DNA from 2 places in the Enterobacter ludwigii genome. Region 1 is predicted to be linked to the other one. Evidence: predicted binding sites of a transcription regulator. Region 1 holds the regulator's gene; the other holds the start of a gene.
The links. Region 1 encodes PhoB, which activates phosphate uptake and scavenging genes when phosphate is short. Its sites were predicted from a motif close to CTGTCATAAAACTGNCNNAT; they were not measured.
Positions count from the first base shown of each region.

Region 2: the regulator PhoB is predicted to act here: its motif matches at 10,818-10,837, upstream of kdgR (DNA-binding transcriptional regulator KdgR).

Region 1 is NZ_CP017279.1:132,506-147,351, forward strand. Features, by position in the region: gene sbcC (exonuclease subunit SbcC) at 1-1,034, opposite strand, end outside; gene sbcD (exonuclease subunit SbcD) at 1,031-2,236, opposite strand; gene phoB (phosphate response regulator transcription factor PhoB) at 2,424-3,113, shown strand; gene phoR (phosphate regulon sensor histidine kinase PhoR) at 3,135-4,430, shown strand; gene brnQ (branched-chain amino acid transporter carrier protein BrnQ) at 4,840-6,159, shown strand; gene proY (proline-specific permease ProY) at 6,241-7,614, shown strand; gene malZ (maltodextrin glucosidase) at 7,768-9,585, shown strand; gene BH714_RS00665 (hydrolase) at 9,786-10,427, shown strand; gene BH714_RS00670 (antibiotic biosynthesis monooxygenase) at 10,476-11,021, shown strand; gene BH714_RS00675 (amidohydrolase) at 11,043-12,911, shown strand; gene BH714_RS00680 (peroxiredoxin) at 12,981-13,583, opposite strand; gene acpH (ACP phosphodiesterase) at 13,711-14,292, opposite strand; gene queA (tRNA preQ1(34) S-adenosylmethionine ribosyltransferase-isomerase QueA) at 14,385-14,846, shown strand, end outside.
Region 2 is NZ_CP017279.1:2,010,172-2,025,017, forward strand. Features, by position in the region: gene manX (PTS mannose transporter subunit IIAB) at 76-1,038, shown strand; gene manY (PTS mannose transporter subunit IIC) at 1,086-1,886, shown strand; gene BH714_RS09465 (PTS mannose transporter subunit IID) at 1,899-2,750, shown strand; gene BH714_RS09470 (DUF986 family protein) at 2,805-3,263, shown strand; yybP-ykoY riboswitch at 3,462-3,651, shown strand; gene mntP (manganese efflux pump MntP) at 3,662-4,228, shown strand; gene rlmA (23S rRNA (guanine(745)-N(1))-methyltransferase) at 4,225-5,040, opposite strand; gene ftsI (peptidoglycan glycosyltransferase FtsI) at 5,108-6,814, opposite strand; gene cspE (transcription antiterminator/RNA stability regulator CspE) at 7,046-7,255, opposite strand; gene BH714_RS09495 (DUF2627 domain-containing protein) at 7,295-7,411, opposite strand; gene BH714_RS09500 (MBL fold metallo-hydrolase) at 7,937-8,926, opposite strand; gene BH714_RS09505 (YebO family protein) at 8,950-9,240, opposite strand; gene mgrB (PhoP/PhoQ regulatory lipoprotein MgrB) at 9,315-9,458, opposite strand; gene BH714_RS09515 (YobH family protein) at 9,618-9,857, shown strand; gene kdgR (DNA-binding transcriptional regulator KdgR) at 9,922-10,713, opposite strand; partial or broken gene BH714_RS09525 (MFS transporter) at 10,892-12,263, shown strand; gene htpX (protease HtpX) at 12,311-13,192, opposite strand; gene prc (carboxy terminal-processing peptidase) at 13,386-14,846, opposite strand, start outside.

The DNA.
Region 1 (14,846 bases):
AGGTCGGTCTGCAGTTGTGCATGGCTACGCTGGGCCGTATTACGGATACGCGAGCGCAGCGCGGTTTTTGCTTGTAAGCGAGCATTTACTTCAACAATGCGCTGCTTCGTTTGCCCCAGCCGGGTGGTTTGCTCTTGCTGGCTGTCCCACAGTGGTCGCAGCTGGGCGGCGGGGTGAGCAAGCTGGAGCGTTGCCAGCTCGGGCGCAGCCTCGGTCAGTGCCTGTTGCGCCTGTTGCTGCAAGGTGGCAACGCGCTGCTGCTCACGTATGAGCTCGTCATTGCGCGTAAGCCACTGAAAATCTTTCTGTTGATTCTGCTGTTGCGCCAGCAGCGTTTTTTCTTCGTCAGTAAGTGCCTGCAAACTTTGCTGTAACTGCTGCTGTTGCTCTTCACTCAACAACACGACGCCTGCAGCCTGTGCTTCATACACCTCAAGGGCGTTACGTACGGCTTTGTGTTTCTCAAACACCATGGCGGAAATCTGACCGTAGATCTCGGTTCCGGTCAGTTCTTCCAGCAGTTCGGCGCGGTCGGAAGGTCTGGCATTGAGGAAGGCGGCAAATTGCCCCTGAGAGAGCAGCATTGAGCGGGTAAAACGGCCATAATCCAGCCCGGTGAGGGCGGCCGTTTGTTCCAGTTTATCCGACACTTTGTCGGCCAGAATTTTACCGTCCTCACAGCGTGCCAGCTCGACGCGTGGGGCCTGAAGATTACCGTCGGGCTGATTTCGCGCGCGGTTCTGACTCCAGAAAGCGCGATAGGCAATACCTTTGACTTCAAACTCAACTTCGGCAAGGCATTCGGCCGTGTCGCGCGTCATCAAATCGTTTTGTGCCTGGGAGACTTTCTGCAGACGCGGCGTTTCGTGATACAGCGCCAGACAAATGGCGTCGAGCAGGGTCGTTTTCCCTGCGCCGGTAGCCCCGGTAATCGCAAACAGTCCGTTGCTGGCAAACGGCTCCGCGGTAAAATCGATTTTCCACTCACCCTTCAGTGAGTTGAGATTTTTCAGACGCAGGCTGAGGATTTTCATGCGTTTTCTTCCTCATCGTTCAGGGCATGCAGGGTGTGCGTAAACAGCTCGTTCAGCCGTGCGCGTTTCGCGTCGTCAATCTCCTCGTGGGAGAGCCGGCGTTCAAAGACCTCTTCCACCCTGAGTTCGCTGAGCGTTTCGCGCTGAGCGCCGAGCAGAATTTTCTCGCGCTGCTCGCGGCTGCGGCGCACCAGCAGCACCTCTACCGGCAGGTCTTCCGTGAGTACCTGAATTTTACGCTGTACATCATGCAGGTAGTCGGCGCTGGCGATCTCAATATCCAGCCAGACCGGCGGGTTTTGTTCCACGCCGCGCCACTGTTCAAGCTGGGCGGTGATGGCGTCCAGATCGCCTTTCAGCACCGCCAGCGGCTGGGTGACGGGCACTTCCAGCGTGTCAACGGCGCTGAGCTTGCCGTCGCTAAAGCTCACCAGATGGACACTTTTGGCTTTGCCGGTCTCATCAAAACTCAGCGAGATGGGCGAGCCGCAGTAGCGAATGTGCTCGCAGCCGCCGATAACCTGCGCCCGGTGGATATGCCCGAGGGCAATATACTCCGCGGGCGGGAAGTTTTGTGCCGGGAAAGCATCCAGCGTGCCAATATAAATGTCACGCACCGCGTCGCTTTTGCTGGCCCCAACGGTGGTGAGGTGCCCGGTGGCAATCACCGGAATCGCCTGGTCACCGCGAAGGGCACAGGCCTGGGCATGCTGCTGGTGGTAATAGTCGGTGATAGCCTGCAGCAAATGCTGCTGTTTTTCAGCGCCGGAAAGCCCCGCCTGGCTTTGGACAATATCGCGCGGGCGTAAAAATGGGATCGGACACAGTACCGCACCCGGCGTCCCGTCGCGCTTTTTCAGGATCTGCGGCGCATGTCCTGCGCTGGCCACCACGGTAGTATTGAGGAACGCCAGAATATCGCGGGATTCATTTAACGTTGCGACGGAATCATGGTTGCCGGCAACAATCACCAGATGACAGCCCGTTTGCTGCAGATTGACGACAAAACGGTTATATAACTCGCGCGCATAGCTGGGGGGCGAGCCGGTATCGAAGATGTCACCCGCTACAATAATGGCGTCTACCTCATGAGAGCGGGCCGTATCCAGCAGCCAGTTCAGGAACGCTTCGTGTTCAGCCGCCCGGCTTTTGCTGTAAAAATTTTGACCCAGATGCCAGTCAGAGGTGTGTAGTATGCGCATTGCTGATCCGTGGCGAAAAAGAGAAAGCAGGATTATAAACTGTCAGGGAACAGAAAATAACCGCTGTAATAAAACAACAGTTTGCCCTTTATAGTGGTACTGTTTTTCATAAATCTGTCATAAATCTGACGCATAATGACGCCGCATTACAAACTTGTAACTTAAATAAGATAAAACAGGGCAAAGTATGGCGAGACGTATTCTGGTCGTAGAAGATGAAGCTCCGATTCGTGAAATGGTGTGCTTCGTGCTCGAGCAAAATGGCTTCCAGCCGGTTGAGGCGGAAGATTATGACAGCGCGGTGAACCAGCTGAATGAACCCTGGCCCGATCTGATTCTGCTCGACTGGATGTTGCCTGGCGGCTCCGGGCTGCAGTTTATCAAACACCTGAAACGTGAAGCGCTAACCCGCGACATACCGGTTGTGATGCTCACGGCGCGCGGTGAAGAAGAGGATCGCGTACGCGGTCTGGAAACGGGGGCGGACGATTACATTACCAAACCGTTCTCACCGAAAGAGCTGGTTGCCCGCATTAAAGCCGTGATGCGCCGCATTTCACCGATGGCGGTGGAAGAGGTGATTGAGATGCAGGGACTGAGCCTTGACCCTACCTCACACCGCGTCATGACCGGTGAAAATCCCCTCGATATGGGGCCTACCGAATTTAAACTTCTGCATTTCTTTATGACTCACCCGGAGCGCGTATACAGCCGCGAACAGTTGCTGAATAACGTCTGGGGAACTAACGTGTATGTCGAAGACCGGACGGTTGACGTACATATCCGCCGCCTGCGAAAAGCGCTGGAACTGAGCGGCCACGATCGCATGGTGCAGACGGTCCGCGGCACGGGTTATCGTTTTTCAACCCGTTTCTGAACAATGACAGGAGTGTGACGCGTGCTGGAACGTCTGTCATGGAAAAGGCTCGTCTTTGAACTGATCTTATGCTGTATTCCGGCCTTCATTCTGGGGGCCTTTCTTGGATATTTGCCGTGGTTTCTGCTGGCGTCGGTTACCGGGCTTCTGATCTGGCATTTCTGGAACCTGCTGCGCCTCTCGTGGTGGCTGTGGGTTGACCGAAGTATGACGCCTCCGCCGGGAAGCGGAAGCTGGGAGCCGCTGCTGTACGGTCTGCACCAGATGCAGATGCGTAACAAAAAGCGGCGTCGGGAGCTGGGAAGCCTGATCAAACGCTTCCGTAGCGGCGCTGAGTCGCTGCCGGATGCTGTCATTCTGACGACCGAAGAAGGGACGATCTTCTGGTGTAACGGCCTCGCGCAACAGCTGCTGGGCCTGCGCTGGCCGGACGATAATGGCCAGAACATCCTCAACCTTCTGCGTTATCCCGAGTTCACGCTGTACCTGAAAAAGCGTGATTTTACCCGCCCCCACAACCTGAAGCTCAATAATGGGCGCCATCTGGAAATCCGTGTGATGCCTTACAGCGACCAGCAGTGGCTGATGGTTGCCCGTGATGTCACCCAGATGCACCAGCTGGAAGGGGCGCGACGCAACTTCTTTGCCAACGTCAGCCACGAATTACGCACTCCGCTGACGGTGCTTCAGGGGTACCTGGAGATGATGCAGGAGCAAACGCTGGAAGGCGCGCCGCGCGAGAAAGCGTTGCATACGATGCGTGAACAAACGCACCGTATGGAAGGGCTGGTGAAACAGCTGCTGACGCTCTCGAAAATTGAGGCCGCCCCCTCGCTGGCATTGAATGACACCATTGATGTGCCGATGATGCTGCGGGTGGTGGAGCGCGAAGCGCAGACGTTAAGCCATAAAATGCATCAGCTGACCTTCGAGGTCGACAACACGCTCAAGGTGCTTGGCAGCGAAGATGAGCTGCGCAGCGCCATTTCCAATCTGGTGTATAACGCGGTGAATCATACGCCAGCGGGGACGGATATCGTGGTGCGCTGGCAGCGCACGCCAACGGGCGCTGAGTTCAGCGTAGAGGATAACGGGCCGGGGATCGCACCTGAACACATCCCGCGTCTGACCGAGCGCTTCTACCGGGTGGATAAAGCGCGCTCACGGCAGACCGGCGGCAGCGGTCTGGGGCTGGCTATTGTGAAACACGCGGTGAATCATCATGAAAGCCGTCTCGATATTCAAAGCACGCTGGGTAAGGGAACCCGCTTCAGTTTCGTTATCCCGGAACGATTAATTGCCAAAAAGATCGCCTGACGACAGGCGTGTCAGTTTACCTTTCCACGGGCCAGCGTTTGCTGGCCCGTTTGCTTTGCAGTCAAGCGAAACGCGGCTGAATATTATACGGCTGGCTGTTTTTTGTTCGCATGATTAGCCATGGGTTTTTCTTATAATTAGCGTATTGTGCTGATCTGATTTTTGATGCTGGCATATTGTTCTGGTTTCACGATCCCATCTTGCCTTTAAACGTTATAAGCGTTTAAATTGCGCCCCAGATACTGTCATACCGACTGTATTTGCGTGGTAAATCGAAAAACTATTCTTCTCCACGCCAGGACGGGAGCATATCCCGCTGAAATTGAGCAAATTTTCCGCTGTATCGTCCCGTCAGGGATAGCGAAAATCTCAATGTTTTCAACACCACATCCACAGGCAGTAAGGTTTTATGACCCATCACTTAAAATCGCGTGACATCATCGCGCTGGGCTTTATGACATTTGCGCTGTTCGTTGGCGCAGGCAACATCATTTTCCCTCCAATGGTTGGCTTACAGGCGGGTGAACACGTCTGGACCGCTGCGTTTGGTTTCCTGATTACTGCTGTGGGTCTGCCGGTACTGACCGTCGTCGCGCTGGCGAAAGTCGGTGGTGGCGTTGATAGCCTCAGCACCCCGATTGGCAAAGTGGCCGGCATTCTGCTGGCGACCGTCTGTTATCTGGCCGTTGGCCCGCTGTTTGCGACCCCGCGTACCGCGACCGTATCCTTCGAAGTGGGGATTGCCCCGCTCACTGGCGATGGCGCGATGCCGCTGTTTATCTACAGCCTGATCTACTTCGCGATTGTGATTCTGGTTTCCCTCTATCCGGGCAAGCTGCTGGATACCGTGGGTAACTTCCTGGCTCCGCTGAAAATCGTGGCGCTGATTGTGCTGGCGGTTGCGGCCATCGTCTGGCCCGCAGGCCCGATTAGCGATGCGATGGACGCCTATAAAAACGCCGCGTTCTCCAACGGCTTTGTGAACGGCTACCTGACGATGGATACGCTGGGCGCAATGGTGTTTGGTATTGTTATCGTGAATGCCGCACGTTCCCGCGGCGTAACGGAAGCGCGTCTGCTGACTCGCTACACCATCTGGGCTGGCCTGATGGCCGGTGTGGGGCTGACGCTGCTGTACCTGGCGCTGTTCCGCCTGGGCTCAGATAGCGCCATACTGGTCGATCAAAATGCCAACGGCGCGGCGATCCTCCATGCTTACGTACAGCACACCTTTGGTGGTGCGGGTAGCCTGCTGCTGGCGGTACTGATTTTCCTGGCGTGCCTTGTCACCGCCGTGGGGCTGACCTGCGCCTGCGCTGAGTTCTTTGCTCAGTATCTGCCGCTCTCTTACCGCACGCTGGTCTTTATCCTGGGCATCTTCTCCATGGCGGTGTCAAACCTCGGTCTGAGCCACCTGATTCAGGTCTCTATCCCGGTGCTGACGGCCATCTATCCGCCGTGTATTGTGCTGGTGGTGCTGAGCTTCACCCGCCCGTGGTGGAACAACTCGTCGCGAATTATTGCGCCAGCCATGTTTATCAGCCTGATTTTTGGTATCCTTGACGGGATTAAAGCATCCGCCTTTGCGCAAATACTGCCAGCCTGGACACAGCGTCTGCCGCTGTCCGAGCAAGGCCTGGCCTGGTTGATGCCTACCGTTGTTGCACTGGTTCTGGCCATTATCTGGGATCGTGCTGCAGGGCGTCAGGTCGCATCGAACGCCCATTAATCAACGGCAACAAACTGTTTAACCACGGGGCTTAAGGCCCCGTGGTTTTTTGTTTTTTTCGAGTTGAATGGCAAGATTTAAATGGAAAGCACTAACAAACTCAAACGTGGACTCAGCACCCGCCACATTCGCTTTATGGCGCTGGGATCCGCTATCGGTACCGGTCTTTTTTATGGCTCGGCAGATGCCATTAAAATGGCCGGTCCCAGCGTTCTGCTGGCCTACATCATCGGTGGCGTGGCCGCGTATATTATCATGCGCGCCCTCGGGGAGATGTCGGTTCACAATCCGTCTGCCAGTTCGTTCTCGCGCTATGCGCAGGAAAACTTAGGCCCGCTGGCGGGCTTCATCACCGGCTGGACCTACTGCTTCGAAATTCTGATTGTGGCTATTGCCGACGTTACCGCCTTTGGCATCTACATGGGCGTCTGGTTCCCCGCGGTTCCGCACTGGATCTGGGTGCTGAGCGTGGTGCTGATCATCTGTGCCGTCAACCTGATGAGCGTGAAGGTGTTTGGTGAACTGGAGTTCTGGTTCTCCTTCTTCAAAGTTGCCACCATTATCATCATGATTATCGCGGGCTTCGGGATCATCATCTGGGGTATCGGCAACGGCGGTCAGCCAACGGGGATCCATAACCTCTGGAGCAACGGCGGCTTCTTCAGCAACGGCTGGCTCGGTATGGTGATGTCGCTGCAGATGGTCATGTTTGCCTACGGCGGGATCGAGATTATCGGCATTACCGCCGGGGAAGCGAAAGACCCGGAGAAATCCATTCCGCGCGCCATCAACTCAGTGCCAATGCGTATTCTGGTGTTCTATGTGGGGACGCTGTTCGTCATTATGTCCATCTACCCGTGGAACCAGGTGGGCACTAACGGCAGCCCGTTTGTGCTGACCTTCCAGCATATGGGCATCGCGTTTGCCGCCAGCATCCTGAACTTTGTGGTGCTGACCGCCTCGCTTTCGGCAATCAACAGTGACGTCTTTGGCGTGGGCCGCATGCTGCACGGAATGGCGGAGCAGGGCAGTGCGCCTAAGGTGTTTGCCAAAACCTCTCGTCGCGGCACGCCGTGGGTGACGGTAATGGTGATGACCGTAGCCCTGCTGCTGTCGGTCTACCTGAACTACATCATGCCGGAGAATGTGTTCCTGGTGATTGCGTCGCTGGCGACCTTCGCGACCGTGTGGGTGTGGATCATGATCCTGTTGTCGCAGATTGCGTTCCGTCGCCGTCTGTCACCGGAAGAGGCGAAAGCGCTGAAGTTCAAAGTGCCGGGTGGGGTGGTGACAACCGCTGTCGGTCTGGTCTTCCTGGTCTTTATCATCGCCCTGATTGGCTATCATCCGGATACCCGTATCTCCCTTTACGTGGGCTGTGCGTGGATCGTCCTGCTGCTGCTGGGCTGGATGTTCAAATGCCGCCGCGACCGTCAGCTGGCGCAGGCACAGTAATCTTCCCTCTCCCCGCAGAGGGACTGGAAGGAGGCATCCGCTCACGCTGATGCCTCCTCCCCCGTCCTCCTCCCTCAATAAACCTCGTCATGATGAGCTAACCTTAACCACCCTGTGGCAAGGTGACGTCAATTTCATCAAAGGGGATTCGTGATGTTAAACGCCTGGCACCTTCCGGTTGCCCCATTTGTTAAGCAAAACAAAGACAACCTTGTGATTACGCTCTGGCTGGCGGGGGAAAATCAGCCTGAACGCGTGACGCTACGCGCCGAAATTGATAACGAAGAGACCGCGCTGAAAATGCATAAGCAGCGCAGCCAGCCGCAGCCCGGGATCACGGCGTGGCGGGCAAACATCGATTTAACCCGTGGACAGCCGCGTCGTCGCTACAGTTTTAAACTGCTGTGGAATAACCGCCAGCTGTGGTTTACCCCGCAGGGGTTTAGCCGTTTTCCGCCGGCCCGGCTGGAGCAATTTGCCGTCGATTACCCGGACAATGGCCCGCAATGGGTTAACGATCAGGTGTTTTACCAGATTTTCCCGGACCGCTTTGCCCGCAGCGAAAAGCGCACTGCAGACCAGGACAAGGTTTATTACCACCACGCAGCAGGTCACGACATTATCCTCAAAGCATGGGATGAACCGCTGACCGCGCAGGCGGGTGGCTCGACGTTTTACGGTGGCGATCTCGACGGGATCAGCGAAAAACTCCCGTACCTGAAAAAACTGGGCGTGACGGCGCTGTACCTTAACCCGGTGTTTAAAGCCCCGAGCGTGCATAAATACGACACCGAAGATTATCGTCATGTTGATGAGCAGTTTGGCGGCGATGCGGCGCTGCTGCGCCTGCGACAGAACACTAAAAACGAAGGGATGCGCCTGATTCTGGACGGCGTGTTCAACCACAGCGGGGATTCGCACGCGTGGTTTGACCGTCATAACCAGTCGATGAGCGGGGCATGCCATAACCCGGATTCGCCGCAGCGTAACTGGTACAGCTTTAATGAAGAGGGCTACGCGCTGGACTGGCTGGGCTACCCAAGCCTGCCGAAGCTGGATTTCCAGTCGCCTTCTCTGGTCAACGAAATCTACGGCGGTGAAGACAGCGTTGTCCGCCACTGGCTTAAGGCGCCATGGAACATGGACGGCTGGCGTCTTGACGTGGTGCATATGCTGGGTGAAGCGGGCGGAGCGCGTAATAACCTTCAGCACGTTGCAGGTATCACCCGCTCAGCGAAAGCCGCGCAGCCGGAGGCCTTTGTCTTTGGCGAGCATTTTGGCGATGCGCGCCAGTGGCTGCAAGCCGATGCAGAAGATTCGGCCATGAACTACCGCGGTTTTACCTTCCCGCTATGGGGATTTCTGGCGAACACCGATATCTCCTACGATCCGCAGCATATCGACGCCGAAACCTGTATGGCATGGATGGATAACTACCGCGCCAGCCTGTCGCATCAGCAGCAGTTGCGGATGTTTAACCAGCTGGACAGCCACGATACCGCACGTTTTAAATCCCTGCTTGGCAGGGATGTGGCGCGCCTGCCGCTGGCCGTTACCTGGCTCTTCACCTGGCCTGGCGTGCCGTGCATTTACTACGGTGATGAGGTGGGGCTGGAGGGGAACAACGATCCCTTCTGCCGCAAAACCTTCTCCTGGGACCCGGCGAAGCAGGACAATGCGCTGCTCAGCCTGTACCAGCGTCTGGCTAAGCTTCGTAAACAGAACCAGGCGCTGCGTTACGGTGGCTGTCAGGTGGTGTATGCCCACGATAACGTGGTGGTGTTTGCCCGCGTCTACAACCAGCAACGCGTGCTGGTCGCCATCAACCGCGGAGAAGCCTGTGAAGTGGTGCTGGATGACTCTCCGTTGCTGCACGTGAAGGCGTGGCAACGCAAAGAGGGTAAAGGCACGATTCAGGAAGGCATTCTCTCCTTACCGGCCATTTCCGCCTCCGTCTGGTTCGGAAATTAATCGTCATCAGCAACCGGTTTATTTCCCGGTTGCTGAAAATTCCCCTAAGTTGTTCGGTTAATTTCAACAGAGGGGACAAATATCTTTACTATCCGCTCAATCAATTCTCGCTATACTCAAATTGCTTTATCAGTCAGGGCCCTTTCTCATATAGCACACCAAAACGTTGGCTTTTAACACATTGATTAAAAGGTACTTTTATGTCTATTCGTGAACTGATTGACCCGTCCAATTCCGTACTGATTTTTATCGATCACCAACCGCAAATGTCTTTTGGCGTGGCAAATATTGACCGTCAGTTATTAAAGAATAATACGGTGGCTCTGGCAAAAGCAGGCAAAATTTTTGATGTTCCGGTTATCTACACCTCTGTCGAAACAAAAAGCTTTAGCGGATACATCTGGCCAGAATTGCTGGCGGTTCACCCGGCGGTTAAACCGATTGAACGTACCTCTATGAACTCCTGGGAAGACGATGCGTTTGTTGCGGCAGTGAAAGCAACGGGCCGCAAGAAACTTATCATCTCAGCCCTGTGGACCGAAGTTTGCCTGACCTTCCCGGCGCTGATGGCTCTGGATGAAGGGTTTGAAGTTTATGTAGTGACCGATACTTCCGGCGGTACCTCCGTAGATGCCCATGAACGTGCGATTGACCGTATGGTTCAAGCGGGCGCGGTTCCTGTGACCTGGCAGCAGGTGCTGCTTGAGTATCAGCGCGACTGGTCTCGCAAAGGCACTTACGACGCGGTCATGGACCTGGTCCGTGAGCACAGCGGTGCTTATGGCATGGGCGTTGACTATGCCTACACCCTCGTTCACGGCGCGCCAGAACGCAAAGCGTAAACCTTTCAGGGCGGGGTTCTCCCGCCCATTAATGACCAGGAAACTATTATGGCGCACACATCGCATGTCACGCTGGTGATCACCCACACCTTGCTGCCGGGTCAGGCTGAGCGATACGAACAGTGGCTGGGTAAGATCATGCCCATCGCGGCGGAATTTCCGGGACATCTTGGCGCGAACGTCATCCGCCCGACCGACGGACAACATCTGTGGACGGTGATAATCCGTTTCGACACCCTCGAACACCTCTCTGCGTGGACCCAGTCCGATACCCGTAATGCGCTGGTAAAAGAGATTGAACCGCTGCTGGCGGAAGGCGATAAAACCGAAGTGCGTACCGAGGCGGCGTTCTGGTTTACCCCACCGGAGCCTCACGTGCGTAAGCCTAAACAGTGGAAACAGTTTCTCATTACCCTGCTGGTTATCTTTCCCAGTACCAACCTGGTACCGCTGGTCACCGGTGCGTTGCTTCCTGGCCTGAAAGGTACGTTGTTGCTGCATCTGATTAACGATGCCTGTGTGGTCGCGCTGGTGGTCTGGCTGTGGATGCCCATCGTGACCCGTCTGTTTGCCGGATGGCTCAAAAAAGCCTGATTCGGCTGAAAGGAGTACGTTATGTCTCAAACTGCCACACTGATCTTAACCAAAGGTAAGATCCATACCCTCGATCGCGAAAAGCCGCTCACGGAAGCGGTGGCTATTGCTAACGGCAAGATCCTGGCGACGGGCAACCACGATCGCATTATGAGCTATGCGACACAGGGAACGCAGATTGTCGATCTGAAGGGAAGTACGGTGATCCCCGGGCTTAACGATTCGCACCTGCACCTGATCCGCGGCGGGCTGAACTACAACCTCGAGCTGCGCTGGGAAGGCGTACCGTCGCTGGCGGATGCGCTAAGGATGTTGAAAGATCAGGCCGATCGTACACCTTCACCTCAGTGGGTTCGGGTGGTGGGCGGCTGGAGCGAGTTTCAGTTCGCCGAACGCCGGATGCCGACCATCGAAGAGCTTAACGAGGCGGCACCGGATACGCCGGTGTTTGTCCTGCACCTCTACGATCGTGCCCTGCTTAACCGCGCTGCGTTGAAAGCTGTCGGCTACACCAAAGAGACGCCAAACCCGCCGGGCGGGGAGATTGTGCGTGATAACCACGGCAACCCGACCGGGCTGCTGATCGCTAAACCTAACGCGATGATCCTCTACGCCACGCTGGCAAAAGGACCGAAACTCCCCATTGAGCAGCAGGTTAACTCCACGCGCCAGTTTATGCGTGAGCTTAACCGTCTGGGGCTGACCAGCGCCATTGATGCCGGCGGCGGCTTCCAGAACTACCCGGAAGATTACGAGGTGATTGCCGAACTGCACGCCAAAGAGCAGATGACGGTGCGTATTGCCTACAACCTCTTCACCCAGCGCCCTAAACAGGAGCTGGAGGATTTTGAGCGCTGGACCGATATGCTCAAACCGGGGCAGGGCACAGACTTTTATCGTGCGAACGGGGCAGGAGAGATGCTGGTCTTCTCGGCGGCGGATTTTGAAGATTTCCTCCAGCCGCGCCCGGATCTGCCGCAAGGGATGGAAGACGAGCTGGAACGCGTGGTGCGCCACCTGGTGGAAAACCGCTGGCCGTTCCGGCTGCATGCCACCTATGACGAATCCATCAGCCGGATGCTGGATGTCTTTGAGAAGGTGAACCGTGAGATTCCGTTTAACGGCCTGCACTGGTTCTTTGACCATGCGGAGACCATTACCGAGCGTAATATCGAGCGCGTCAAAGCGTTGGGGGGCGGTATTGCGGTACAGCACCGTATGGCGTTCCAGGGCGAATATTTCGTCGACCGCTACGGCAAAGAGGCGGTGAAACACACGCCGCCGGTGGCGAAAATGCTGGAACTGGACGTGCCGGTTGGGCTAGGTACCGACGCAACCCGTGTGGCGAGCTATAACCCGTGGACGGCGCTCTACTGGCTGGTCTCCGGGCGAACCGTCGGCGGCCTGGCGATGTATGACGACAATAACCGCCTGCCGCGTGAGGTAGCGCTGGAGCTGTGGACCGCAGGCAGCGCGTGGTTTTCCAGCGAACAGGGTAAAAAAGGCCGTCTGGTTGAAGGGCAGCTTGCGGACCTTGTGGTGCTGTCGAAAGATTACTTCAGCGTGACGGAAGAGGAGATCAAGGGCATTGAATCGGTGCTGACCGTTGTGGATGGCAAGGTCGTGTATGCCGCCGGTCATTTCAGTCCGCTGTCACCGCCGCCGATCCCGGTTGTGCCGGCGTGGTCACCGGTCGTGAAAGTCCCGGGGCATTACCGCTCTGCGCCGCCTGCAGCCAGTAAAGTGGGGGCGGTGGTACAGATGCACCAGTGCATTGGTAGCTGCGGGGTGCATGGCCATGCGCACGGCATTGCGCGGCAATCGGATATCCCGGTATCTGATGACCAGGCATTCTGGGGCGTGCTGGGGTGCTCGTGCTTCGCGTTTTAACGTGTGAAAGTGAGATCGTACAAAACAAAAAGGCCCGCTAATGCGGGCCTTTTCCGTAAACCGTGCCGATTACAGGCTGGATACGTTCTCAGACAGGTATTTAGCAACGCCGTCCGGAGACGCGTTCATACCTTCTTTACCTTTTTCCCACTGAGCCGGGCACACTTCACCGTGCTCTTCGTGGAACTGCAGCGCGTCAACCATGCGCAGCATTTCGTCGATGTTACGACCCAGTGGCAGATCGTTAACAACCTGGTGACGAACGATGCCGTTTGCGTCGATCAGGAAAGAACCGCGCAGTGCAACACCAGCGTCCGGATGTTCGATACCGTAAGCCTGCTGGATTTCGCGTTTGATGTCCGCAACCATTGCGTATTTCACCGCACCGATGCCGCCTTTGTCGACAGGGGTGTTACGCCATGCGTTGTGTACAAATTCAGAGTCGAAGGAGACGCCTACAACTTCTACGCCACGCTTCTGGAATTCTTCGTAACGTTTGTCGAATGCGATCAGCTCAGACGGGCAAACGAAAGTGAAGTCCATTGGCCAGAAGAACAGAACGGTCGCTTTACCGTTGGTGTGCTGTTTGAAGTTGAAGTTTTCAACGATTTCACCGTTGCCCAGAACTGCTGCAGCTGTAAAATCCGGAGCCGGACGAGTTACCAGAACCATGTGATTCTCCTGTAGATACTAAGGTTATTTGGAACGCAACGCCGCCCAGTATAGAGAGTGTTCATTGATAAGACAAAGAGGCGCTAACAATCGTTCAGCAAGCTTTCACCTATCAATGGCATTTCTGTTATAGCTGTTTGTTTTTCGCCTGGGTCATCATACGCGGGTAGAACTGCCAGAACCGTGTCTCCAGCGCCTCGTAGTGGGCGTCCAGGTCATGCCAGGAATCGCGCAGCGCGTCGAGTCGCGGTCGGCGACTCGCCATCCCGTTTAACACATTCTGTATAAAGTCCATCTCGCGATAGCGCTCAAGCCAGCGTTCTGACCAGAGATAGTTATTCAGATTCACAAAGCGCGGCGGCGAATCCGGCAAAATAATGGACACCTGTTGGTGGGCATAGCGCACGAACGCGTTTAGGGGCATCTCAGGAGAGAGTGTTTCCCAGTGCCGCGAGAGGAAATGGTCCCACATTACATCGAGCGTGATCGGTGCGACGCGCCGCGTTTCAGGGCGGAACCACGCTTTGGCTTCCTGGACTTCCGGCAGGTTATCGGTCAGTACGTCGATACGGCGATGCATAAAAATCCCGTCGACAACCTCTGCGGAGTACGCGTCGGCGGGATTACCGCGCACGAAATCGGCCAGCAGATTGCCGGAAAGAGAGCTGTCAGCGAGATGAGCAAGATGCAGGTGAGCGAGAAAATTCATGCGTTTTATTTGTCCAGGGGCGGCTAGTTGTTGCAGCAAAAGGGTGTGAGCACTAGACTATGCCGCCTGTTTTTAAGTCACGAGTATACGTCATGCGCGTCGCCGATTTCTCCTTTGAACTACCTGAATCCCTGATTGCTCACTACCCAATGCCTGAGCGCAGTAGCTGTCGTTTGCTGTCACTGGATGGGCCGACGGGCGAGCTGACGCACGGTACTTTCACCGATTTGCTCGACAAGCTCAACCCTGGCGATCTGCTGGTCTTTAACAATACCCGGGTGATCCCGGCGCGTCTGTTTGGCCGTAAAGCCAGCGGCGGCAAGATTGAAGTGCTGGTCGAACGTATGCTTGATGATAAACGTATTCTGGCACATATTCGCGCCTCTAAAGCGCCGAAGCCGGGTGCAGAGCTGCTGCTTGGCGATGATGAGAGCATCCGTGCAACCATGACCGCGCGTCACGATGCGCTGTTTGAGGTGGCGTTCAATGACGAGCGCACGGTGCTCGACATCCTGAACGCGATCGGCCATATGCCGCTGCCCCCTTACATCGAG
Region 2 (14,846 bases), 1.9 Mb from region 1:
GATTCGGTTGGCCAGATACGATTCACAGTGCGACTGCCTGGCAGGCGTATTAATGATAATAAAAGGAGGTAGCAAGTGACCATTGCTATTGTCATAGGCACACATGGTTGGGCTGCAGAGCAGTTACTCAAAACAGCAGAGATGCTGTTGGGTGAGCAGGAAAACGTCGGCTGGATCGATTTCGTTCCCGGTGAAAACGCTGAAACGCTGATTGAGAAGTACACTGCTCAACTGCAGAAACTGGATACCAGCAAAGGCGTGCTGTTTCTCGTTGATACATGGGGAGGCAGTCCGTTCAATGCTGCCAGCCGCATTGTCGTCGATAAAGAGCATTATGAAGTTGTCGCCGGGGTGAATATCCCCATGTTGGTGGAAACCTTCATGGCACGCGACGACAATCCGAGTTTTGATGAACTGGTCGCTCTGGCAGTTGAAACCGGTCGCGAAGGCGTGAAAGCGCTGAAAGCACAACCGGCTGAGAAGCCTGCTCCAGTGGCCGCGGCGCCAAAAGCCGCAGCCCCAGCGAAGCCCATGGGCCCGAATGATTACATGGTGATCGGCCTTGCCCGTATCGATGACCGTTTAATCCACGGCCAGGTGGCAACGCGCTGGACCAAAGAGACCAACGTTCGACGCATTATTGTCGTCAGCGACGAAGTTGCTGCTGATACCGTACGTAAAACCCTTCTGACACAGGTTGCTCCTCCTGGCGTTACCGCGCACGTGGTGGATGTCGCCAAAATGATCCGCGTTTATAACAACCCGAAATATGCGGGCGAGCGCGTGATGCTGCTGTTCACAAACCCGACAGACGTTGAACGCCTGGTTGAAGGCGGCGTGAAAATTACCTCCGTAAACATTGGTGGTATGGCATTCCGTCAGGGCAAAACGCAGGTCAACAACGCCATTTCAGTCGATGCGAAAGATATCGAGGCATTCAACAAGCTGAATGCACGCGGTATCGAACTGGAAGCCCGTAAGGTTTCCACGGATCAGAAACTGAAAATGATGGATCTGATCGGTAAAGTTGGGAAATAAGCCCGCGCCGGTTTTTCACATAAAGCTTATGTAATAGGAGAAGTACAATGGAGATTACCACTCTTCAGATTGTGCTGGTGTTCATCGTCGCGTGTATTGCGGGTATGGAATCCGTACTTGATGAATTTCAGTTCCACCGCCCTCTGGTGGCCTGTACGTTGATTGGTGCCGTTCTGGGTGATATGAAAACCGGGATCATCATCGGTGGTACCCTGGAAATGATTGCCCTGGGCTGGATGAACATCGGTGCGGCAGTTGCGCCTGATGCCGCGCTGGCGTCCATCATTTCTACGGTTCTGGTTATTGCCGGTCACCAGAGTATCGGTGCAGGTATTGCCCTGGCCATCCCGCTGGCAGCAGCAGGTCAGGTACTGACCATCATCGTGCGTACTATCACCGTGGCTTTCCAGCACGCGGCGGATAAGGCGGCCGAAAATGGCAACCTGACGGCGCTCTCCTGGATCCACGTATCGTCCCTGTTCCTGCAGGCGATGCGTATCGCGATCCCGGCCGTTATCGTTGCGATCTCCGTCGGTACCAGTGAAGTACAGAGCATGCTGAACGCCATTCCAGAAGTGGTCACCGGCGGTCTGAACATCGCAGGCGGTATGATTGTGGTGGTTGGTTATGCGATGGTTATCAATATGATGCGCGCAGGCTACCTGATGCCGTTCTTCTACCTCGGCTTCGTTACTGCTGCGTTCACCAACTTCAACCTGGTTGCGCTGGGTGTGATTGGTGCAGTGATGGCGATTCTCTACATCCAGCTCAGCCCGAAATATAACCGCGTTGCGGGTGCCCCAGCGCAGGCTGCTGGTAATAACGATCTCGATAACGAACTGGACTAGCAGGTGAGCGAAATGGTTGATATGACAAAAACTACCACCGAGAAAAAACTCACTCCGGGTGATATTCGTGGCGTGTTCATCCGTTCTAACCTGTTTCAGGGTTCATGGAACTTCGAACGTATGCAGGCGCTGGGCTTCTGTTTCTCCATGGTACCGGCTATCAAACGCCTGTATCCGGAAAACAACGAAGCGCGCCGTCAGGCGATTAAGCGTCACCTGGAATTCTTTAACACCCATCCTTATGTGGCGGCTCCGGTTCTGGGCGTGACGTTGGCGATGGAAGAGCAGCGTGCAAACGGCGCAGAGATTGACGATGGTGCCATCAACGGTATCAAAGTCGGTCTGATGGGCCCGCTGGCCGGCGTCGGTGACCCAATCTTCTGGGGTACCGTGCGTCCGGTCTTCGCGGCGCTGGGTGCTGGTATCGCCATGAGCGGAAGCCTGCTTGGGCCACTGCTGTTCTTCATCCTGTTCAACGCGGTGCGTCTGCTGACCCGTTACTACGGTGTGGCTTACGGTTACCGTAAAGGGGTGGACATCGTTAAGGATATGGGCGGCGGCTTCCTGCAGAAACTGACTGAGGGGGCGTCAATCCTCGGCCTGTTTGTCATGGGGGCACTGGTTAACAAGTGGACGCACGTGAACATCCCGCTGGTGGTGTCCACCATCACCGGTCAGGATGGTCAGACCCGTGTTACCACCGTGCAGACGATTCTGGACCAGCTGATGCCGGGTCTGGTACCGCTGCTGCTGACCTTCGCCTGTATGTGGCTGCTGCGTAAGAAAGTTAACCCGCTGTGGATCATTGTTGGCTTCTTCGTCATCGGTATCGCGGGCTACGCTGTCGGTCTGCTGGGCCTGTAAGACATCACGTAATACGCCGGGGGCTTGCCCCCGGTTTTTTTATCTGGAGGATGAATGACTGTCACGGACATCGTACTGGTTTTGTTTATTGTGGCCCTTCTGGCATATGCGATCTATGACGAGTTCATCATGCCCCGCCGCCACGGCGAAACGCTGCTCTCCCTGCCCCTTCTGCGACGCGGCCGCGTGGATGCGTTTATCTTCGCCGGTCTCATCGTCATTCTTATATACAACAACGTGACCGGTCATGGTGCAATATTAACCACATGGTTATTATGTGCGCTGGCATTAATGGCGATTTATCTGTTCTGGATCCGTGTTCCGAAAATCATTTTTAAAAGCCGCGGGTTTTTCTTCGCCAATGTATGGATAGAATATAACCGTATTAAAGAGATGAATTTATCGGAAGATGGTGTACTGGTGATGCAATTAGAGCAACGCCGGCTGCTTATTCGGGTCAAGAATATTGACGACCTGGAAAGAATATACAAACTTATGCTTAAAACTCAGTAAGTTAACCACATAGCTTTGGCTATATTCTGCGTTTATTTTGCGCACCTGATATAGCCAAAGCTATATTCCATTCTGTCATTTCTCTTATATTTATTAACGTTATTTTCACGCATAAATCTAAATGAAAATCGTTATCAACACCTTGACGAAATAATGCCGTTTCATTGTTGTTTTATATTCTCAAAATATGTTAAGGTTGCGCCCGTCGTTGGGGAGTAGCTGATTTCCTGTTCGCAGGAAATGTACGTGTCAACATACTCGTTGAAAAACGTGGCACGTACGGACCGTTTGCCGCACAGATTTGTGCAAGGCGGTCAGGCGAGACCATAGATACATCAACTGCTGTTTACTGGGGGCAGTGATGTGTCATATGGATATCCCCCGGTCTGGACGCTTTAATGAATATCTCCGCAACCCTTCTTCTTGCTTTCGGTATGTCCATGGACGCTTTTGCCGCTTCCATCGGTAAAGGTGCCTCGCTGCACAAACCCAAATTCTCTGAAGCGCTACGCACAGGCCTTATCTTTGGTGCTATCGAAACGCTGACACCGCTCATCGGCTGGGGTCTTGGTATGCTGGCAAGCCAGTTCATACTGGAGTGGAACCACTGGATCGCTTTCGTGCTGCTCGTATTTCTGGGGGGGCGAATGGTGATTGAAGGTTTTCGCGGCAATGGCGATGAGGAAGACGAGCCGCAGCACCGCCACGGTTTCTGGCTGCTGGTGACCACCGCCATCGCCACCAGTCTCGACGCCATGGCCGTCGGTGTGGGCCTGGCATTCCTGCAGGTCAATATTATTGCGACCGCGCTGGCCATTGGTTGTGCCACGCTGATTATGTCGACGCTGGGAATGATGGTTGGCCGGTTTATTGGCCCCCTGCTGGGCAAACGCGCCGAGATCCTGGGCGGTATCGTGCTGATTGGCATTGGTGCCCAGATCCTCTGGGCACACTTCGCCGGTTAATCTTCGCGCTGCCAGCAGTGGATACTGAAATCCGTCTGGCAGCGAAACGTTGTTTGCTTCGCTAAGGTTTCCCACACGTCCGGTTTCGCCCGCCATGCAAATGGCGTCATCTGCAACAACGCTACAGCTTCTTCCCCTGCCAGGTTCATCTCGTAGGCCAGCGTCTGCTCCTGCTTCAGCGTAAAGCCCGCCAGTTGCTCAGAATGTGGCGCATGCAGCCGAACCTCATCATAGATAAGCCCTTTAAGCTCCATCAGATGTCGGGGACCTGGCGTGACGGTAATGACCCATCCGCCCGGTTTGATAACGCGTGCCAGCTCCTGCGCCTTACAGGGCGCATAGATGCGGATAACCGCATCCATGCTGGCATCGTCAAACGGCAGCCGGTGGCTCGATGCCACGCAGAACGTCACGCCGGAGTAGCGTTTTGCCGCCGCGCGGATAGCCACTTTGGAAACATCCAGACCAAATGTCTGCGCGCCCTTCTCTTGTGCAACCTCAGCAAACCGCGCGGTGTAATACCCTTCCCCGCAGCCAATATCCAGCACGCCTGCTGCACTGTCAGTCAGATTATCTTCCAGCAATTGCGCGACGGCCTCTCTGAGTTGCTGATAGTGCCCGGCGTCGAGAAATGCCCGGCGTGCCTGCATCATCTCAGCACTGTCACCCGGATCGCGCGAGCGCTTATGCTGCACCGGCAGAAGATTCACGTAGCCTTCTTTCGCCATATCAAACTGATGTCCCTGCGGACAGGCATAACTTTTTTCTGATCGCGTCAGACGCGCGTGGCAAAGGGGACAACTGAAGGACATGGCAACTCCGGGGCGTAAATCAAAGGGCGAAGTGTACCGCTATTCGCCCCGGTATAAAACGCCTGGGTTAACGCATGACGATAAGGTGCGAGGAATCAGGCGCCAGACCATCGGGTTTGACGTTCTCAAGACGCAATACGTTACCCATAATCTCGCTGAATACCGGTGCGGAGACGGCGCCGCCATAGTACGCCCCGTTTTGAGGATCGTTAATCACGACCACCAGCGCAAAACGCGGATCGCTGGCAGGCGCGACGCCCGCGGTATAGGCGACATATTTATCGACATATTTGCCGCTGTCATCGATTTTCTTCGCCGTACCGGTTTTCACCGCCACACGGTAATCACGCACCGCAGCCTTAACGCCGCCCCCGCCCGGCAGCGCAACGCTCTCCATCATATGCTCGACCTGATGAGCAATCTCTTCCGGCATGACTCTGTGCCCGATAACGGGCGGATCGATACGGGTAATTGAGAGGGGTCGTTCCAGCCCGAAGCCGCCGATGGTGGCATAGACGTGCGCCAGCTGGAGGGGGGTGACCATCAGACCATAGCCAAAGGCGAAGGTCGCCCTGTCGAGCTGGCTCCAGTATTTACGCTGGGGTAACAGACCGGCGCTCTCGCCGGTTAAGCCAAGCCCGGTGTTTGTACCAAAACCAAAGTTCCGGTAGGTATCAATCAGGTGCTGAACAGGCATCGCCAGCGAGAGGCGAGATACGCCGGTGTCGCTCGATTTTTGCAGGATCCCGGTCATCGAGAGTTCAGGGTAGTAACCCACATCCCGAATGCGGTGCCCGTCAAGCATATACGGATGGGTGTCAATGACGCTGTCAGGCTGCACCAGCCCCTGTTGCAATGCCGTCATCAGCACAAGCGGCTTCACGGTTGAACCTGGCTCGAACGTATCGCTGATGGCACGGTTACGAAAATCGTCTATTGTCGCGCCCTGGCGGTTATTGGGGTTGAAATCCGGATAGCTCGCCATCGCGAGGATTTCACCGGTGGGGATATTAATGAGCACTGATGCCCCCGACTCCGCCTTGTTCCAGGCCACTGCGTTATCTAGCGCATCTTCGGTGATGGTTTGCAGGCGCTCATCAATACTGAGCTGAATATTGTGCGCAGGCACCGGCGCGACTTCCGTCAGATTCTCCACCACGCGACCGTAACGGTCTTCTCTGACCTGGCGGACGCCCGGCTTGCCTGTTAGCTGGGTGTTGAAACTTTTCTCCACCCCCTCAATACCCTGACCGTCAATATTGGTGAAACCAATCAGGTTTGCCGCCACATGCCCGGCAGGATAAAAACGGCGTGATTCATCGCGTAAATTGATACCCGGCAAATTCAGCTTATCGATCCATTTTGCCTGAGCAGGATCCACCTGCCGGGCAAGGTAGATGAACCTCCCCTGTGGATTCGCGTTTATCCGTGATGACAGGGTGTTCAGGGAGAGATGTAACGCATTCGCCAGCGCCTGCCAGCGATCGTCAAAGCCCACGCCCCCTTTTGCCAGCACCGTTTTTGGGTCGGCCCACACGGCCCTGACCGGGACACTGACCGCCAGCGGCCGGCCCTCACGATCCATGATCATTCCGCGGGGAGCATCAATCGGCAGTTCGCGCAGCGATCGCATATCCTCCTGCTTGACCAGGTTGTCAGGTTTAATAATTTGCAGCCAGGCAACGCGGCCCAGCAAAAACGCCAGACTGCAAAAAATGGCTAAACAGAGCAGCGCAAAACGCGCCGGCGTGAAATTGCCGGCGGTCGTTATCATTTTCTTCTTCACCTGAACCCCAGGACTGTTAAACAACGCCCTGATTTAACGGGAAAAGACGGCCAGAGGGAGGGAAAACAGTGCTACTAACCTCGTAGCTTTGCAACAAGTTACTAACAAGAGCGGGGATGGTAATATTTTGAAAGATAAGGCACATAAAAAAGCCCCGCTATATGCGAGGCTTTATGTCTGAGAGTGAAGTACTACGTGCTTCAGTCAGCAGTGGTTCGATCAGATAGCAGTTACGTTAACTGCAGCTGGGCCTTTCTGGCCGTCCTGAATTTCGAACTCAACGTTCTGGCCTTCAGCCAGAGTTTTGAAGCCGTTACCCTGGATTGCAGAGAAGTGTACGAACACGTCTTTGCTGCCGTCAGCAGGAGTAATGAAACCAAAACCTTTAGACTCGTTGAACCACTTAACTTGACCTTTAATCTTTGCCATTTGCAAAATTCCTTAGAGTGTTTTCTTAGCCCGCAGGCATTACTGAGATAAAACTGAGACATTACTGCATGAGGCACTAATATAAGGTTCGGCAGAGAAGCGGTATTCAACGACAACGTGTTTACTCAGGACTTCTTTACTGAAAATGCCACACATAAACAGAACTGTACCTCGTTTGACCCAAAACGTGTTATCACACACTATGTTTAATATGGCAAGCCATTTTTAAACATGTCTCGATCCGCCGCACAAATTCGAACTGTGCCGGTATGCTTTTGCACAATTATGCGCATGACATATGGACAGCCCTGCTCACTTACACAGACTCGCCGTTGCTTTCACAACCGCTGTTATCTAAGACTTTTTTAACATAGCTCAATCATTCCAGTGCGTCCAGCAACCCGCTAAGAAAAACCCCTACATTGATTGAGTTAGAACAATTTGTGAAAACTTATGCTTAAATCATTGTAACGCCCCTGTATTGTTACAGTAGAAATACAATGTTAATCCTTCACGCTAAACTGTATTAAAAAGCACCAGCTAATAAAGAATGTTATGCACCAAAATAATGAAATTTTTATGACTCTGCATCAAAACAAGGCAAGCAAAACGTTTCGATAAAAATAAAACATTCTTTAGACCTTAGACATACAGAATATATGCAACAATCCAGCGCTTCGTTTATAAGGATAAATATTCACCAATTTTCAGTATCCTGAAGGAATTATTAACCGGTGCTAAATTATCGAGGACTGCAGTTAACTCTCGCACGGGGTCATCAAGCGATTCATCAGCCAGTTCAAACACGCCCCAGTGAATGGGAAACGCCAGTGGGCATCCCAACTGTTGCCACAACGCAACGGCAGATTGCGGATCCATATGATGTACGGCCATGAACCACCGTGGTGCATAAGCGCCAACGGGCAACGCCGCGGCGTCAATTTTACCCAGCCTTTCCGGTATCCGCAGCAGTTCAGGTGAATAGCCCGTGTCGCCGCTGAACCAGAAACGATGATGCCGCCCTTCAAACACCCAGCCACACCACAGGGAGCGATTGCGGTTCCAGAGCGTGCGCATACTCCAGTGCTGCGCCGGTACGGCGGACAGCGTTATCCCCTGCCAGGTGAAACTCTGCCACCAGTCGAGCTCAACAATGCGTCTTGCCCCCCGGCGGCGAAACCAGTCTCCCAGACCTAAGGGAACAAACAGAGTGACGTCGGGGAAGCGTTTAAGGATCCGGCGAATGGTCGCGTCATCCAGATGATCGTAATGATTATGGGAAATAACCACTGCATCGAGCTGCTGGAGCTGTTCGACAGACAGAGCGGGAGGCGTTTTACGTTGTGGTCCGAGGAAAGGTAAGGGAGAGGCGCGGCGAGAAAAAACGGGGTCGGTCAGCAGGGTGTTACCATCAATGTGCAACAACAGGCTTGCGTGTCCGAGCCACCATACCCCATTTCCCTGCGGCTGCTTAAGCGTTGCCGGCTGCCACCACTGGCGGATAAAGTCCTCATATCCGTTTGCCGGGGGGCGGGGTAAGCCAGCTTCATTGCGCGCTTTTCGCCAGCGATCAACGTCACCGGGCTGATGCCCGACGGGGTCAGTATTACGAAAACCGTTCGGTGTGTGATGTTTCAGGGAGGGGTCATACCAGGGATTTTTCCAGACCACAGCCACCTCCCGGATAAGACAAATTAACGCTCAGCCACCAGGCGGATAAAGTCATCCTGCTCAGTGTTGTCTTCAGCAACCGCGTCTTTCGCCGACGCTTTCTCTTCTGGTTCGTTAGCCTCGCACAGACGACGTAACAGCGCATTCTGACGTTTTTGTTGGTCAAGCAGCGCTTCCAGCAGTTCGATCTGCTCGTTTGTACGGGAACTGGCACGGTTTACGAAAAACCAAATGACAAGCCCCACCAGCAGAACAACCAACGAGATCATCAGGGATGCCATATTTAGCAGCCCTGAATTCAGTAACTCACCCATTTCACCACCTCAATAAAAACGTCTATCTTACCACTGGTGCGAAGGAAGGAAATCACCTTGAGAAAAAATGCGTGTTACCACGGAATAAACTTATTGATTGCGCAAACGCCGCTAAAAAACTGTACATCCTGATCGCACATCACATTGATAGTCTGCGTCCACAACACCACACAGGCTACCAGCACAATAATCAGAATCACCCAGCGTATTTTTTTCACTCCACACTCCGTCTAAAGGCCCGATATAACCAGGTTATCACGGCTATCTTAAACAAGGACTAACTGTACCGCCATCTGGTCGTTTTCAGAATCATGCACTTGTTTCATAGAGTAAACCGTTTAGGCTTACTGCATGACAACAAAGATAAAGAGGCAATGATGCATTTAATCATTCGTACAATTATTGCACTGGCCGTAGTATGGGTTGGCCTTCTGTTAACCGGCTATGGCGTGCTTGTGGGAAGCACCGAAAACGCCGCTGGATTAGGGATTCAATGCAAATACATGACCGCGCAGGGCATGAGCACGGCACAATATATTCATTCAGACAGCGGGATCATTGGTTTAACCAACTGCCCGGTTCTGCGTAAAACATCCGTCGTCATTGATAACGGCTAATCACCCCGATTGATACTGATAAAAAACGCCGCACTGTGTGCGGCGTTTTTTGTGCCCGTAAGGATCAGAACGGGTAGTCGTTATAGCCCATTTGTTCAGAAATCTTGCGTGCGGCTGTATGGAGAATCGCCACATACTCATGCAGACGTTCTTCAGAAAAGCGCAGGGTCGGGAAAGAGATACTCAGCCCGGCAATGACAACGCCAAAGCGGTCAAATACCGGCACACCGATACAGCGCAGCCCTTCTTCCTGCTCTTCGTTATCTTCGCCATACCCCTGCTCACGTACTTTGTCGAGCACGGCCAATAACTCGTCAGTGCTGGTAATAGTGCGTTCAGTGCTGCGCTTATATTCCACGCCTTCGAGGATCTGCTTCACTTCTTCGCGATCGCGCCACGCCAGCAGCACTTTGCCAATCGCGGTACTGTAAAGCGGATTACGACGACCGATGCGTGAATACATGCGCAGGTTGTACATGGAGTCGATTTTATGGATGTAGACAATGCTGTCTTCATCCAGTGCCCCCAGGTGGATAGTCTCTTTGGTCAGGCGAGAGATCTCACGCATCTGGATATCTGCGCTGCGGATCAAATCCACGTTTTGCAGCGCACGGGCCCCGAGCTCGAACAGTTTCAGCGTCAGAGAATACTTTTCAGACTCGCCTTCCTGTGCGACGTAACCCAGTGACTTCATGGTTTGCAAAAAGCGATAAACGGTGCTTTTCGACATCATCACACGCTGCGACAACTCTGTAATACCAATTTCACGCTCTTCTCCGAGCGCCTGTAAGATGCCAAACACCTTCAGCACGGAAGAAACAGAATCTGGCTGTTTATCCAAATCTGCAATTGCCATTTACCACCTCATAGAGAGTGTTTTATAAAAATCAGAACCGGTTTTTATTATAAATTCCCGTCATGTTACCTGCAATCGATCCTCGTTTACTTCGTTACAAATCTGCGACATAAAACTGAAATAACGATGCTAAAATAGTTACCCTGAGAATAATTTCACACTGAGCTTTTCATCCCTAATGGAAAAAAACCTGTCCGATGGCCTGCCTTTGCCTCAGCGGTATGGCGTTATCGCCACGATTGTTATCGGTATTTCAATGGCCGTCCTTGACGGTGCAATCGCTAACGTTGCCCTGCCAACCATTGCCAGCGACCTGCATGCCTCCCCTGCCAGTTCTATATGGATAGTCAATGCCTACCAGATAGCGATCGTGGTTTCACTGCTCTCGTTCTCTTTCTGGGCGATATGTTCGGTTACCGACGGGTGTATCAATGCGGCCTGCTGGTATTCACCTTTACTTCACTTTTCTGTGCCCTTTCTGATTCGCTGCATACTCTGACGCTTGCGCGTATAGCGCAGGGCTTTGGGGGGCGGCACTGATGAGCGTCAACACGGCGTTGATCCGCTTAATCTATCCGCAGCGTCATCTGGGACGCGGTATGGGGATAAACTCGTTTATTGTCGCCGTCTCGTCTGCGGCCGGGCCAACCCTTGCGGCGGCCATACTCTCTGTCGCGTCCTGGCAGTGGTTATTCGCCATTAACGTACCGCTGGGTATTGTGGCCCTCTTCTTTGCTCTGCGCTATCTTCCCGCGAACGGTCCCAAAAGCACGATGCCACGTTTTGACCTTATCAGCGCAGTGATGAATGCCCTGACCTTTGGCCTGCTGATTACTGCCCTGAGCGGCTTTGCACAAGGTCAGTCCCTTATACTTACCGCCGCGGAGCTCATTGCGCTGCTGGTGATTGGCTTCTTCTTTGTACGCCGCCAGCTCGCGCTCCCTGTCCCTTTATTGCCTGTCGACCTGCTGCGTATTCCTCTTTTTTCTCTCTCGATTTGTACTTCTGTTTGCTCATTCTGCGCTCAGATGCTGGCCCTGGTCTCTCTGCCCTTCTTCCTGCAAAGTGTGGTGGGACGTACTGAAGTCGAGACCGGACTGCTGTTAACGCCGTGGCCACTGGCGACGATGGTAATGGCGCCGCTGGCAGGGTATTTGATTGAGCGCGTCCACGCCGGATTGCTTGGCGCGCTGGGGCTTGCCGTCATGGCCACGGGGCTGTTCGCACTCGCACTACTCCCCTCATCACCCACCGATCTGGATATCATCTGGCGCATGATCCTGTGCGGTGCAGGGTTCGGTCTGTTCCAGTCGCCTAACAACCACACCATCATCACCTCAGCGCCGCGCCATCGCAGCGGTGGTGCCAGCGGTATGTTGGGCACCGCACGTCTGCTGGGACAAAGCACCGGCGCGGCCCTGGTCGCGCTGATGTTTAATCTTGCCGGGCAAAATGGCAACCACGTTGCACTTTTCACCGCAGGCGCCCTTGCCACCCTCGGCGCCATCATCAGCGGGCTGCGCATTACCCAGCCCAGAGTACAGGCATAAAAAAGCCGGGCGGATATCTCCAGCCCGGCTCATTGCTCTTCTTAGCGTTACTTCAGGTATTCACCACTGCGCAGCGCTTCAATACGTTTATCCAGCGGCGGGTGACTCATAAACAGCTCGCTCAGCGATTTTGATTTACCGTTAATGCAGAATGCCATAATGCTGGTCGCTTCCTGCGGTTCATAGCTGGTTTTCAGACGCTGCAGCGCGGCAATCATCTTCTCACGGCCAACCAGTTTCGCCGAGCCGGCATCCGCATGGAACTCACGGTGACGGGAGAACCACATGGTGATGATGCTGGCCAGAATACCGAATACCAGCTCCAGTACCGTCGCAACCGCGAAGTAGATCAGCGGGTTGCCGTTGCTCTCTTCCCCTTCATCGCGGTTCCCGCCCATAAAGCCTGCCGCGATCTGCGCCAGAATACGGGAGATGAAGATAACAAAGGTGTTCACTACGCCCTGGATCAGGGTCATGGTGACCATGTCGCCGTTCGCGATATGGCTGATTTCGTGAGCGATAACCGCTTCGGCTTCGTCACGGCTCATGTTCTGCAACAACCCGGTGCTGACGGCAACCAGAGACGCATCACGGCGGGCACCTGTGGCAAAGGCGTTAATATCTGGCGCGTGGTAAATGGCCACCTGCGGCATGGCGATACCCGCCTGCTGCGATTGCTGAGCCACAGTATTCATCAGCCACTGTTCCATATCGTTACGCGGTTGCTCAATGACTTCACCACCTACCGATTTCAGTGCCATCCATTTCGACATCAGAAGTGAAACGAATGAGCCACCAAAACCAAACAGCAGCGCCATAATCAACAGACCCTGAACGCTGCTCGACTGAATTCCTGTCAGGCTTAGCACGAGCCCGAAAACCACCATCACCGCAAGGTTGGTGAGCAGGAAGAGCGCGATTCGCATCATAATTTTCTTTTAACCTCAGTTTAACAAAGCGCACTATGCGATTACCCACATCGTATGGGTATTACGGCTATTTTCAAGCATCCATCGGGCGTAAGTCACCAGAAAGACACAACTTTACACAATTGGAAATTTGCCTGACGGGAGAATGCGGAACAAAAAGAAACAGGCACAATTTCTTGTGCCTGTTGGGGGATTATTTTGCCGGTGCGGGTTGCACGGCGGGCTTCGCCTTTTCCTGATTCGCCAGGTCAAGAGCGATATGCACCGTCTCGTCGAGGTAAGGATCCGGCTCCTGGTAATCTTTTGGCAGATCGTCCAGTTTCTTAAGCAGAGGCTTACCTTCACGCTTGAAGCGATCGTTGATACGCGCCAGACGCGTTGCATCATCTTCGTTGTTCTCTTTCTCACGCTGAGCGTAGTTGAGAGAAACAATATTCCGCTTATCTTTCAGGGCATTGAAACGAGCAATGTCCTTCATGATGTACTGGAATTCCGGATCTTTGGCGATGCGATCGTTGTGCTCTTTCAGCAGTTCAGGACCAAACTGCGTCATATCACCCGCTTTCACGTAGGTCGCGGCGTTAATGCTATCCCACGGCAATGCGTTATCTTCAAACTTCTCGCCGGTTTCAGTCTCTTCCGTGCCTGTCGGCATCATGATATCCGGCGTCACGCCTTTACGCTGCGTACTGCCACCGTTCACACGATAGAATTTCTGAATGGTGTACTGAACCGAACCCAGTGCAGGCCATTCCGGACGCAGCATCTGATCGTAGATACGATTCAGAGAACGATACTGCTGTACGGTACCTTTACCAAATGTCGGCTCACCGACAATCAGCGCACGGCCATAGTCCTGCATAGCGGCGGCAAAGATTTCAGACGCGGAAGCACTGAAGCGATCGACCAAGACCACCAGCGGGCCTTTGTAGTAGACCACACCATCATTGTCGGCATCTTCACGTACTTTACCGTTGTTATCGCGCACCTGAACCACCGGACCAGACGGGATAAACAGCCCGGACAGTGAAACCGCTTCGGTCAGCGCCCCACCACCGTTGCTGCGCAAGTCGATGATGACGCTGCTCACGTTCTGCTTTTCAAGCTTCTGCAGCTGGACTTTTACATCATCAGTCAGCCCAACGTAGAAGCCCGGGATATCCAGAACACCCACCTTCTCTTTACCCACGGTCTTCACCGACATTTTCACCGCGCGGTCTTCCAGGCGGATACGCTCACGCGTCAGGGTAACGATACGGGTTTTGGTGCCTTTACCGGCTGGCAGAATTTCAAGGCGAACTTTGCTGCCTTTCGGGCCTTTGATCAGCGCAACCACATCATCCAGACGCCAGCCGATCACATCGACCATGTTCTGTCCGGTTTGACCCACACCAACAATGCGATCGCCTACGCTTATCGCTTTGCTTTTCGACGCCGGGCCACCGGCGACCATTGAGTTGATCACGGTGTAATCATCGTCCATCTGCAGCACCGCACCGATACCTTCCAGAGACAGGCTCATTTCGGTATTAAACTGTTCGGTATTGCGAGGCGAGAGATAATTGGTATGTGGATCGATTTCGTGAGCGAAAGCGGTCATCGCCAGTGAGAAAACATCTTCACTGTTGGTCTGAGCCAGACGACGAATAGCGAA